3 regions of the Isoptericola hypogeus genome follow, and region 2 is predicted to be linked to each of the others. Evidence: riboswitches for the same ligand, from Rfam matches in the RefSeq annotation. Region 2 holds a riboswitch; each other region holds the start of a gene.
What was found. A riboswitch is a leader RNA that binds a small molecule or an ion and turns the genes downstream of it on or off. The one in region 2 is predicted to bind thiamine pyrophosphate.

Region 1 (3,951 bases), on a different contig from region 2:
AGCCTGCGCCAGCGTCTGCCCGACGAGCCGCCACGTGCGCGGCCGGGACAGCACCTCGGCGAAGCCGGACAGGTCGAGCACGCGCCCGCCCGCGCCGTCGTCGGCGAAGAACCCCTGCACGACCAGCGCCACGACCGGCCAGGCGAAGAAGATGCCGAGGAACGCCAGCGGCACGGCGACCGCGACGCCCCACCCGAGCCGGCCCCGCCACAGGTCCAGGCGCGCCCCCGCGACGCGGGCGCTCACCCGGTGCGCCCTGTCGGGTGAGACCGCACCTCCGCTGCGGGCGGGTGCCTCGTCCCTCGGCCCCCACCCTGCGCTGCGCCTCCGCCTCACCCTGTGCGCTCTGTCGGGTGAGACTGCGCCTCCGCTGCGGGCGGGTGCCTCGTCCCTCGGCCCCCACCCTGCGCTGCGCCTCCGCCTCACCCGATGACCGTGGCCGTCCACTGCTCGATCCACTCGTCGCGGTGGGTGTCGACGTCGGCCGGCGGCACCTGGAACGGGTCGTCGGCCAGCGGCGCGAACTCCTGCCATGCGGCCGGCAGCTCGACGTCCGGGTCGGCCGGGTACATGTACATCTGCCCGGGCACGTCCGCCTGGAAGGCCTCGGAGACCAGGAAGTCGACCAGCTGCTGCGCGCCGTCGGGGTTCTCGGCCCCGGCCAGGACGCCCGCGTACTCGACCTGCCGGAAGCAGGTGTCCAGCATGGCGCTCGTCGTCGAGGAGCCCCCGTCCTCGCTCACCGTGAACGCCGGCGACGTCGCGTACGACAGCGCGATCGGCCGCTGTCCGCCCTCGCCCGCGCCCGAGAAGTCGACGTAGTACGCGTCCTCCCAGCTCTCGGACACCTTGAGTCCGTTGTCGCGCAGGTCGGCCCAGTAGTCCTCCCAGCCGTCCGTGCCGAACGCCCCGACGGTCGCGAGCAGGAAGGCCAGCCCGGGCGACGACGTGGCGGGGTTCGTGACGACCGTGAGATCCGCGTACTCGGGCTTCGTGAGGTCCTCGAGCGTCGTGGGCGGCGCCACGTCGTGCTCGGCGAACCAGCCGTCGTCGAGGTTCAGGCACACGTCGCCGACGTCGACGGGCGTCAGCGTGCCCGCGAGCTCGTCCGGGGCGTACGCGGCGACCTGCGGGTCCAGGTCCGCCGGCTGGTACGGCTCGAGGACGCCGGCGTCGACCGCCCGCGTCGCGTACGTGTTGTCGACGCCGAACACGACGTCGCCGAGCGGCGCGTCCTTCGTCAGCACGAGCTGGTTGACGAGCGTGCCCGCGTCCCCGGGGGCCACCTGCTCGACCGTCAGCCCGCTGCTCGCCTCGAACTCGGCCAGCACCTCGTCCGAGACCGCGAACGAGTCGTGCGTGACGAGGGTGACGACGCCGGGCGTCCCACCCCCGTCCGCCGCGTCGCCGGACGGATCGCCGTCCCCGCCGCCGCAGGCCGCCAGCAGCGGCAGCAGTGCCGCGACCGCGGCTCCCGCGCCCAGGCGCGTCGAGACGTTCGTCATGGTTCCTCCTCAGCCGTCGAGAAGGGGGTCCTGCGTGGCGTCCCGCACCCTCTCGAGGGCGCGCGGGACGCCACGCAGGGATCGAGATGCCCGACTTCCTCCACCGGTGCTAACCGGATCAGGTTCGAGGGTCTGCGGTGGCCCGCACTCTCAGCGCCCGGGAGGCGCTCCCCTGTCGTTTCCCGTCGAGCCTACCCGCCCTCGCCGCGCTACGGTGGTGGCCTTCGGCACACCCGGCTGCCCGTCGCTGACGTGCGTCGACGTGTTCCGGATCGCAGACATCCGAGTCGAACCAGGGAGGCCCCGTGGCAGACGACGAGCAGCCGCTCGCGGTCAAGGTGGGCACCGTCGTGCTGACGGTCGCCGCAGGATGGATCGCGCAGAAGCTCGTGGGCGTCATCTGGGAGAAGGCGACGGGCAGCTCCGCCCCCACCGACCTGGACGACGACGAGCTGTCGGTCGCGCGAGCGGTGACGTTCGCCGCCGTCTCGGGCGGGGTCGCCGTGCTCGCCAAGCGCCTGGCGCGCCAGGGCGCCGTGCGGGCGGGTGCCCGCTACCTGTCCCCGAAGGGCTGAGAGCCGGCCGGCGGGTCAGCGGCCGGCGCGGGGACGACGGCGCGCGAGCTGCGCGTCGTGCCCGTGCGGCCGGTCCACCGGGTGCACGGTCGCGAGCGCGCGGCTGAGCCGCGCCGCGGCGTCCTCGCCCGGCAGCGCGGCCTCGACCACCGACCGGGCGCCGGCCGGCCGGTCCGGGTCGGGGTGCTCGGGTGATCCCTGCGCGAGCGCCTGCATCATCTGGACGCCCGCCGTCTGGGCGGAGACGCCCACCTGCGCCCCGGCGTCGCCGAGCACCTCCGTCGCGACGGACTCGTCGACCCCGCACACCGCCATGATCGCGCCCTTGGCGCGCTCGGCCGCAGCCGCCGCCACGAACGCCCGGGAGACGGCGCGCTGCGCCTCGCGCTCCAGCGCCTCGCGCGCCACCGGGCTGGCGTCGATGACGTACCCCACGACCTGCGTCGTGCGACCGTCGTCGCCCGGCCGACCCTGCCCGGTGACGACGACGGTGCGCGTGCGACCGTGGTCGTCGACGATGCGGTGGGCGCCGGCGAACGGGCGTCCGCCGCCCAGCGCGACCGTCGCCGTCCGGGAGAGCCGCTCGCGGTCGTCGGGATGCATGTGCGCCCGCAGGACCTCGGGCCCCGGCTCGATCGCGCCGGGCTCCCGTCCGAAGATCAGGTAGACCTCGTCGGACCACCACCACGCGCCGGTCGCGGCCTCCACGCGGTAGCGGCCCACCAGCAGCTGGGTCCCGGCACCGAGGAGCTCGGCGAGCGCGACGAGCTCCCGTCGCGCCGGGCCACCGGCCGCGGACGACGTCGACGCTGACATGGCATCCCTCCCAGCACGCTCGCACCCGGGCTCACCGTGGTGCTGACCACGCTACCGGGACAGCACGACACCGCCACCGCGACGGTGTCGTCAGGTCGCGGTGGCGGTGCCGGGGATCGTGCCGGGGCCGACAGGCGGTCCCGGTGCGGAGCCCGCGCAGCTCAGGCGGGGGCCTCCTCCTTCGCGGCGCGGGCCACCCGGCGGGCCTCGGTCGCCGCCTCCGCCACCGCCTTGCGGTGCTCGCGGACGGAGTGCACCACGGCGGCCGCCCAGGCGAGCGCGATCAACGCGTAGATCGTGTTGATCACGCCCGGCGAGAGGGAGACGAAGTCGCTGGTGACGAGCGTGCGCGTGTTGGTGAAGATGATGATGCCGCCGACGAGCGAGCCGAGCACCCGGGGCGGGAAGATCCGCACGAGGTACGCGGCGATCGGCGCCGCGATGAGCCCGCCGATGAGCAGGGCCACGACCCAGGCGAAGTCGATCCCGGCGGTGCCGAGCCCGACCAGGAAGCCGAGGCTCGCCGCGACCGCGACGAAGAACTCGCTGGTGTCGATCGAACCGATCACCTTGCGCGGCTCCATGCGCCCGCTCGCCAGGATGGCCGGCGTGCCCACCGGCCCCCAGCCGCCGCCACCGGTGGCGTCCATGAAGCCGGCGACCAGGCCGAGCGGGGTGAGGAAACGCTTGCGGAGCGGCTGACCGAGCTTGTCGGTGCGCAGGCCACGGAAGGTGAAGCGCAGCAGCACGTACACGCCGAGCCCCAGCAGCAGCAGCGACATGAGCGGCTTCGCGATCTCCGTCGAGAGCCAGGAGAGGAACGTCGCACCCGCGAACGCCCCGATGGCGCCGGGCACGCCGATCTTCAGGACGACCTTCCAGTCCACGTTGCCGAAGCGCCAGTGCGACGCGCCCGAGGCGAGCGTCGTGCCGATCTCGGCGAGGTGGACGGTGGCGCTGGCCGCGGCGGGGTTGGTCCCGATCGCCAGGAGCAGGGTCGTGGACGTGACGCCGTAGGCCATGCCGAGGCTGCCGTCGACGAGCTGGGCTCCGAG
Region 2 (3,951 bases):
ACGTCGGCGCGACCGAGCAGGTCGGTCACGGCCCGCTCGCCGCCCGCGTCGAGCAGCCGGTCGCCGCTGGTGGCGACCATCACGGGGTCGAGCACGACGGCCGGGCGCACGCGCGTGGCACCCCGCGGCAGGGAGTCGAGCCAGTCGGCGACGACGGCCACGACGTCGCGCGAGCCGAGCATCCCGATCTTCACCGCGTCGATCGTCACGTCGTCGGTCACGGCGGCGAGCTGGTCGACGAGGAACGCGGGCGGCGGCACGTGCACGCCGCGCACGCCCCGCGTGTTCTGCGCCGTGAGGGCCGTGACCGCCGTCATCCCGTACCCGTCGGCCGCGGCGATCGACTTCAGGTCCGCCTGGATCCCGGCGCCGCCCGACGGGTCGGAGCCCGCGACCGCGAGCACGCGCGGCACCGTCCGCCCGGGCGCGACGGCTCCCCCGCCGGCTGCGGTCGCGCCGCGGGTCGTCGCGTCCGTCGCCGCGGCGCTCATCGGGCCGCCTCCCACGCGCCCGCGAGGTCGGCCGCGGCCGCGGCCGGGTCGGACGCCGCGCAGACGGCGGACACCACGGCAGCACCGGCCGCGCCCGCCCGCCGCAACGGACCCACCAGGTCGGCCGTGACGCCGCCGATCGCCACGCACGGCAGCGTCGTCGCCCCGGCGACGGCCGCGAAGCCGTCGACGCCGAGGGGTGCCGGGTGGTCGGGCTTCGTCGTCGTGGGCCGGACGGCGCCGACGCCCAGGTAGTCGACGGTGCCCGCCGGCAGCGCGTGCGCTGCCGCCAGCTCGGCGGCCGTGCTCGCCGACAGCCCCACGACGGTGCGGGTGCCGTCCGGGTTCACCGGCCCGACCAGCTGCCGCACGGCCGCGGCGGGCAGGTCCCGCTGCCCGACGTGCACCCCCTGCACCGGCGCGCCGGCGGCCCGCGCCGCGAGGAAGACGTCCACCCGGTCGTCCACCAGGACGGTCGCGCGGCCGGCCACCGCGCGCGCGACGGCGTCGACGAGGGCGAGCAGGTCCCGGCCCGAGGCCGCCTTGTCCCGCACCTGGACGGTCGTGACGCCGCCCGCGAGCGCCGCCAGCACGACGTCGGCCACGCCGCGGTCGCCGCACAGCGCGGTGTCCGTGACGAGGTAGGTGCGCAGGTCGAGGCCGAACTGGCTCGGCGCCGGGGCGCTCATCGGGCGTCCTCCGCCTCGAGCGCGGGGACGACAACGGCGCCCGCGCTCACGCGCGCCCGGTGGCGCACGTCCTCGCCGCGCAGCCGGTCGAGCTCGTCGAGCAGCGCGACGGCGAAGCTGCCGGGGCCGCGGGCGGCGCGGGCGGCCCGCTCCGCGGCGAGCGTGTAGGCGACCGTCGCGGCGAGCGCCGCCTGCGCCGGCGTCCGCCCCGTGCGGCGCGCCACCCCGGCGAAGGCCGCCATGACCGCGCCGAGCGCGCACCCGCCGCCGGTCATCCGGGTGAGGAGCGGGTGCCCGGTGTGCACCCGCACGACGCGGTCGCCGTCCGTCACGACGTCCACCGGCCCGCTCACCGCCACGACGCTCCCGGCGTCGGCGGCGAGTCGGCGAGCGGCGGGCAGGGCCGCCTCGGGGGTGTCGGTCGTGTCCACGCCGCGTCCGCCCGCGCCCGCGCCCGCCAGGGCGAGGACCTCGCTCGCGTTGCCGCGCACCACCGTCGGCCGGTGCGCCAGCAGGGCGTGGGCGAGCTGGGTGCGCACGGGCAGGGACCCGACGGCGACCGGGTCCAGGACCCACGGGGTCCCCGCCTCCCGGGCGGCGGTCGCGGCCTCGAGCGCGGCCGCCCGCTGCTCCGCGTGCGGGGTGCCGAGGTTGACCAGCAGCCCGTCGGCGACGCGGGCGAACGGGCCCGCCTCCCCCGGCACGTCGCACATGGCCGGGGAGGCCCCCAGCGCGAGGAGCACGTTCGCGGTGACGTTCGTGACGACGGAGTTGGTGACGACCTGGACCAGCGGCGCCTGGGCGCGCAGGTCGTCCAGGAGGTCGGCCGACGCGCTCACCAGCGCGGCCGTGTCCAGGGCGTCGTCCGGGGCGTCGTCCGGGGCGTTCTCCGGCAGGTTCGGTCGGGTGGCTGGTGCGGCGTCGTCGCCGTGCAAGGGCACGTTCATGCCGACATCCCTTCGCTAGTGCGAGCTAGATCAGGTTCGACGGGTGTGTTCTCAGCACCGCGGCGACGCCGCGACCGCTCGGTCGCGACGGCGACGGGATGCACCCCGTGTCGTTCGCCGCCACCGTAGCGCGGGCCGTGCGCCCCTGGCGCGGCCCGTCTCACGACTGGGGGTGTGACGTGCCGCACGGGGGCCGGGCGCCGGCGGTCGGGATCCGGCGACCGGCCGCGAGGGTCGTCGCCGGTAGGGTGAGCGCGTGCCTGTGGTCGTCCGTCGTGTGCGCGAGCTGCTCGTGGCCAGCACGACGCTGAGCATCGCGGCCGCCGCGCACCTGTTCGGGGGCGGCTCGCTGCCCGGTTCCGTGGCGGGCTGGGTGGTCACGGTGGCGCTCACCCTCCCGGTCGCCGTCTGGACGGCCCGACGGCGGCTCACGCTGCCGCGGCTGCTCCCGGCGATGGCGGTGCTGCAGGTCGTGCAGCACACCGCCCTGTCGTTCATGGCCACGGCCGGCGCGTCGGCGGCCTCCTCGACCGGGCCCGGCACGGGGTCGGCCGCGGCTGCCGGCCCGGCGGCGCACGCGGGTCAACCGGCTCCGACGCCGGGGTCGCTGGCGTTCCCGACGGGCCTCGACCCCACGCACCTCCACCACGGGGACGACCCGCGCGCGGGTGCCCTGATGCTCGCCGCCCACGCGGTCGCCGTCCTGGTCACCGCGCTGCTGCTGGCGGCGGGCGACCGCGCGGCCGGGAGCCTGCTCGTCTGGCTCGGCGCCGTCGTCCTGCTCGTCGCGGGCGCGCTCGCCGCGCCCGTCGGCCCCGGGCGCCCGCGCCGGCCCGCCCGCGGCACCTCCTGGGTCCCCCGCACGTGGCTGGGCCTCGCCGGGCTGCGGCTGCGCGGCCCCCCGCGCGTCGCCGCACCGGCCTGACCCCTCCTGGCGCACCGCACGGTCGCCGGGACCGGCAGGCCCCGTCAGCGACCCACTGCACCTCGTCCCAGGAGAATCGTCATGCCGTCCTTCCGTACCGTCTCTCGTCGTGCCGTCACGCGCGGCGGTGTCCTCGGCGCCGCCGCCCTCGCGGCCGTCGTCCTGTCCGCCGGCGTCGCGTCCGCGCACGTCACCGTGACCCCCGGCGAGGCCGCCGCCGGCAGCTACGCCACCCTGACCTTCAAGGTCCCGAACGAGTCCGCCACCGCCGCGACCACCGAGGTCGCGGTCGACCTGCCCACCGACACCCCGTTCACCAGCGTCTCCGTCGAGCCCGTCCCCGGCTGGACCGCGACGGTCACCGAGGCCCCCCTGCCGGAGCCCGTCGAGGTGCACGGCACCGAGGTGACCGAGGCCCCCAGCCGGGTGGTGTGGACCGCGGACGACGACGCGGCCGCCATCGACCCCGGCGAGTTCCTGCGCTTCACGATCTCCGCCGGCGCCGTGCCCGAGGGCGTCGGCGAGCTCCTGCTCCCCGCGACGCAGACCTACTCCGACGGCGAGGTCGTCGCCTGGGACGAGCCGGCCGCCGAGGACGGCTCCGAGCCGGAGCACCCCGCCCCGGTCCTGACCGTCACGCCGGCCGAGGGCGACGCGCACGGCGCGGGCTCGAACGGCGCCGACGCGGCGTCCGGCTCCGAGGGCTCGACGACGGCCGCCTCCGGCGGCTCCTCCGACACGGTCGCGCTCACGCTGGGCGCCGTCGGCCTGGGCCTCGGCCTGGTCGGCGCGGTCACCGGCGTCGTCGCCCTGTCGCGCACGCGCCGGGCCCACCGATGACGGGCGCCACCGCGCGCCGTGGCCGCCCCCCGGCGATCACGCGCGTCCTCGCCGCCGCC
Region 3 (3,951 bases), on a different contig from region 2:
GGCGGGCAGCCGCGGGTGGGTCCCCCGGCAGGGCGGGACGTCGAGCGCGAGCAGCTCCTCCCCCGCGAGCAGCCCGTGCGCGGTCGAGCGCACCAGGTCGAGCACCGCCCGGACGTCGTCGAGCGTCGAGTCCGGGTTGAGCAGGGTGAGCTTGAGGCACGGCCGGCCGTCGACCACGGTCTTGGCGACGAGCGCGCGGCCGGAGTCGAACAGCACGCGCCGCACGCGCGGCACGAGCGCGTCGGCACGGGCGTCGTCCACGCCGTCGGGCTGGTAGCGGAACAGCACGGTGGACAGGTCGGTCGGGGCGAGCAGCCGCAGCTCGGGGTCTCCCGCGAGGTCGGCGTGCACGGCGGCGGCGAGGTCGCAGACGGCGTCCACCATCGCGCCGACGCCGTCGGCGCCGACGGCGCGCAACGTGGCCCAGAGCTTGAGCGCGTCGAACCGGCGCGTGGTCTGCAGCGACCTGTCGACCAGGTTGAGATCGGGGTTGGGCTCGCCCGACTCCTCGGCAGGGTTGAGGTAGTCGGCGTGCCAAGCCACCCGCGCCAGGTCGGCGCCGTCGCGCACCAGCAGCGCGCTGGACGACACGGGCTGGAAGAACGTCTTGTGGAAGTCGACGGTGACGCTGCGGGCCCGCTCGATGCCGTCGAGCAGGTGGCGGCGCCGCGGGGAGAGCAGCAGCCCGCCGCCGTACGCGGCGTCCACGTGCAGCCAGGCGCCGACGGCGTCGCACAGGTCCGCGACCGGCCCCAGCGGGTCCACGCAGCCGCGGTCGGTGGTGCCGGTGGTCGCGACCACCGCCATCACCACGTCGCCGGCACGCTCGACGTCGACCAGCGCCCGCGCGAGGGCGCCCGGGTCCAGGCGGCCCGCCGCATCCGTCCCGACGGCGACCACCGCGCCGTCGTCCAGGCCGAGCAGCTGCGCCGAGCGCGCCACGCTGAAGTGACCCGACGTCGTGGCCAGCACCCGAAGGCGCCCGAGGCGCTCGCGGCGCGCCGCCCCGCGGAGCCGGGCGCCGTCGGCGCCCGTGAGCGCGCGCTCGCGGGCCAGGTGCAGCGCCTGCAGGTTGGACTGCGTGCCCCCGGAGGTGAAGACCCCGTCCCCGTCCGCGAACCCGATGCGCGCCGCCGTCCAGCCGATCAGCCGCTGCTCCATGAGCGTCGCGACGGTCGACTGGTCGTAGGTGTCGACCGAGGTGTTGATCGCGGCGAGCATCGCCTCGGCACCCACGGCGGGGAGCGCCACCGGGCAGTTGAGGTGGGCGGCGTACGCGGGGTGGTGGAACCAGACGGCGTGCGAGGCGTACAGGTCGGCGGTCTCCCGCAGCGCGGCGGGCGTCCCGACCGGCGCGCCGTCGAGGTCGACGTCGTCGACGAGCGCCTGCAGCTCGCGGCGGCTCGCGCCGCAGAACGGCTGGCGAGCGGCGGCGACGCGGGCCGCGACGTCGTCGACGACGGCGTGCAGCGCGCCGGCGTAGTCGGCCGCCGTCGCGGCTCCGAGCAGGGTGGAGGACTTCGTCACGGGACTCCTCGGGGTAGACGCAGGCCACCCCGGGCATTCAGGTAAGGGCAGCCTCGCCAAACTTAGGGTCGCCTCACTCGATGCGCCACCCGCGCGGGGTGCGAGCCAGGTCACACCGGCCCGAGCCACCGGGACACCCGCTGCCGCGCTAGGTTGGCCGGCGTCCACACGGGAGCCCCTGCCAGGGGCTGAGAGGGAGCCGACGCCGCTCCGACCGTCGAACCTGTCCGGGTCATGCCGGCGAAGGAAGCGAGCGACGATGACGACCCCTGCCTCCGCAACCCCTGCCCCCGCGCGCCCCCGCGCCGTGCGCCCTAGCGCCGTGCGCCCTAGCGCCGGGCGCACCAGGCCCTCGCCCGCGGGGATCCGCCGCGCGGTGCGCGGCGGCGCGCTCGGCAACTACGTCGACCAGTTCGACATCATGCTGCCGGTCGCGGCGCTCACCCCCGCCGCCGAGCACGTGTTCGGCCCCGGGCACCTCGCCGGCGCGACCGGCTGGGTGTTCGCCGCCACGCTGCTCGGCCGGCCGATCGGCGCCGCCGTGTTCGGGCCGCTGGCCGACCGCGTCGGGCGCACCGCCACGACCCGCGTCGCGCTGGCCGGCATCGCCGTCACGACCGCGCTCATCGCCGTCGTCCCCGGCCACACCGTGCTCGGCGCCGGCACGATCGCGCTCGTGGTCGCGCTGCGGTTCCTCGGCGGCGTCTTCGTCGGCGGCGAGTACACGGCGGCCGTGCCGCTCGCCATGGAGTGGAGCGACCCGCGCCGCCGCGGGCACCTCAGCGGGCTCGTGATGTCGATGTCCCCGTGGGCGTCGACGACCATCGCGGCGCTCGTGCTCTTGCTGGTCAGCGCGCTTCCCGACGGCGCCTACGCCGCCTGGGGCTGGCGCGTGCCGTTCGTCGTCGGCGCCCTCATGGCCGCCGGCCTCTGCCTCTACTACCGGACGGTCGTCCCGGACTCGGACGCCTGGCTCGGCGCCCCGCAGCGCCGCCACCCCCTGCGCGACGTGCTGGTCGGGTCGCACCGGCGCGCGCTGGCGCAGGTGCTCGTGCTCATGTCCGGCCTGTGGCTGCTGACGCAGATGGCGGTGCCGACCATGACCGCCGCGGTGCGCGACGGCGGGGTGCTCGACCCCCAGGCGCTGTCGTTCGCGCTGATGGTCGCGACCGCAGCGTCGGCCATCGTGATGCACGCGTGCGGCGCCGCGTCGACGCGGACCGGCCGGCGTCGCTTCTTCGTCGCGTTCGCGGCCCTCGCCGTCGTCGCCGCGCCCGCGACCTGGTGGGCGCTGGCCGCGGCGGGCGGCGCGGGCGGCGTCGTCGCGCTCATGGTGGCGCTGCAGCTGGTCACCGTCACCGCCTACGGCCCGGTGGGCGCGTACCTGGCGGAGCGCTTCCCGGCCGGGGTGCGCGCCAGCGGGTACGGCGTCGGCTACTCGCTGTCGATCGTCGTGCCCGCGCTGTACCCCGTGTGGCTCCCCGCGCTCCAGGGCGCCGTCGGCGCGGACGCGGCGGTCATGGGCGTGCTCGCCCTGGGTGCGGTGCTGCTCGGCGCCGGTGCGTGGCTCGGCCCGGAGACCGACCGCGAGCGCCCGCTGCCCTGAGCCTCCTCGGGCGCGCACGTACGGCCGTGCAAGGTAGTGACACGCGACGCGCTCTCTGGGAAAGTCGTCGCCATGGGTGGCGGGAGCGGCCCGGCGCCCGGCTGGCTCAGGAGGCGACCAGGATGGACGGCACCAGGGCAGGAATCGTGCGGAGGGGCTGGATGAGGGCGACGACGGCGGCACTCGCCGCGGGCGCGGTGGTGGCTCCGGTCGGGGCCGCGTCGGCGGCGTCCACCGACCCCCCGCCCGACGCGGCGAAGATCACGACCACCCACTGGGACGGCACGGCGGACCTGCGCGACGGCGCGTGGGACAACCTGCGCCCGGGGATCGGCGGGGCGCTCGTGCTGCGCAGCGGCGACGGCCCGACGACCGCGTACACGGACCCGTTCGGGGACGGCACGCCCGTCGCCTACGAGACCGGCACCTGGACCTCGCCGGTCGTCGAGGCCGGCTACGCGATCGACGAGTCGGTCACGTCGTGGAACGCGACGACGCCCACCGGCACGTGGGTCGAGATCGAGTTCCGGGGGCGCAAGGCCGACGGCGCGTGGACCAAGTGGTTCGTCATGGGCCGGTGGGCGTCGGGCGACGAGTTCGCGCCCGCCGACGGCTCGGTGGGCGACATCCACCGCACGTCGGTGGACGGGCAGAACGACGACGACGCGTTCCTGTTCACCGACACCTATGTGGCGAAGAGCGGGCACGAGCCCGACGCGTTCCAGACCCGTGTGCGGCTGTACCGGCCCGCCGGGTCGTCGGCGACCCCGCGGCTCTCGTCCGTGAGCACCATGACCAACGAGTACCTGCCGTCGTCG

Region 1: it holds a riboswitch for thiamine pyrophosphate, as region 2 does, so the genes downstream of both, ABD254_RS12650 (thiamine ABC transporter substrate-binding protein) here and thiM (hydroxyethylthiazole kinase) in region 2, are expected to answer to the same signal.
Region 3: it holds a riboswitch for thiamine pyrophosphate, as region 2 does, so the genes downstream of both, ABD254_RS04945 (MFS transporter) here and thiM (hydroxyethylthiazole kinase) in region 2, are expected to answer to the same signal.

Annotation. Positions count from the first base shown of each region.
Region 1 covers NZ_BAAAPM010000005.1:1,984-5,934, reverse strand. Annotated here, with positions in the region: gene ABD254_RS12655 (ABC transporter permease) at 1-246, opposite strand, end outside; gene ABD254_RS12650 (thiamine ABC transporter substrate-binding protein) at 423-1,505, opposite strand; TPP riboswitch at 1,584-1,689, opposite strand; gene ABD254_RS12645 (DUF4235 domain-containing protein) at 1,811-2,080, shown strand; gene ABD254_RS12640 (PAS domain-containing protein) at 2,096-2,896, opposite strand; gene ABD254_RS12635 (sulfite exporter TauE/SafE family protein) at 3,058-3,951, opposite strand, start outside.
Region 2 covers NZ_BAAAPM010000008.1:278,988-282,938, reverse strand. Annotated here, with positions in the region: gene ABD254_RS16950 (bifunctional hydroxymethylpyrimidine kinase/phosphomethylpyrimidine kinase) at 1-491, opposite strand, end outside; gene thiE (thiamine phosphate synthase) at 488-1,180, opposite strand; gene thiM (hydroxyethylthiazole kinase) at 1,177-2,127, opposite strand; TPP riboswitch at 2,118-2,245, opposite strand; gene ABD254_RS16935 (hypothetical protein) at 2,384-3,052, shown strand; gene ABD254_RS16930 (YcnI family copper-binding membrane protein) at 3,134-3,892, shown strand; gene ABD254_RS16925 (copper resistance CopC family protein) at 3,889-3,951, shown strand, end outside.
Region 3 covers NZ_BAAAPM010000003.1:560,069-564,019, forward strand. Annotated here, with positions in the region: gene ABD254_RS04940 (pyridoxal phosphate-dependent decarboxylase family protein) at 1-1,527, opposite strand, end outside; TPP riboswitch at 1,686-1,793, shown strand; gene ABD254_RS04945 (MFS transporter) at 1,787-3,133, shown strand; gene ABD254_RS04950 (C39 family peptidase) at 3,295-3,951, shown strand, end outside.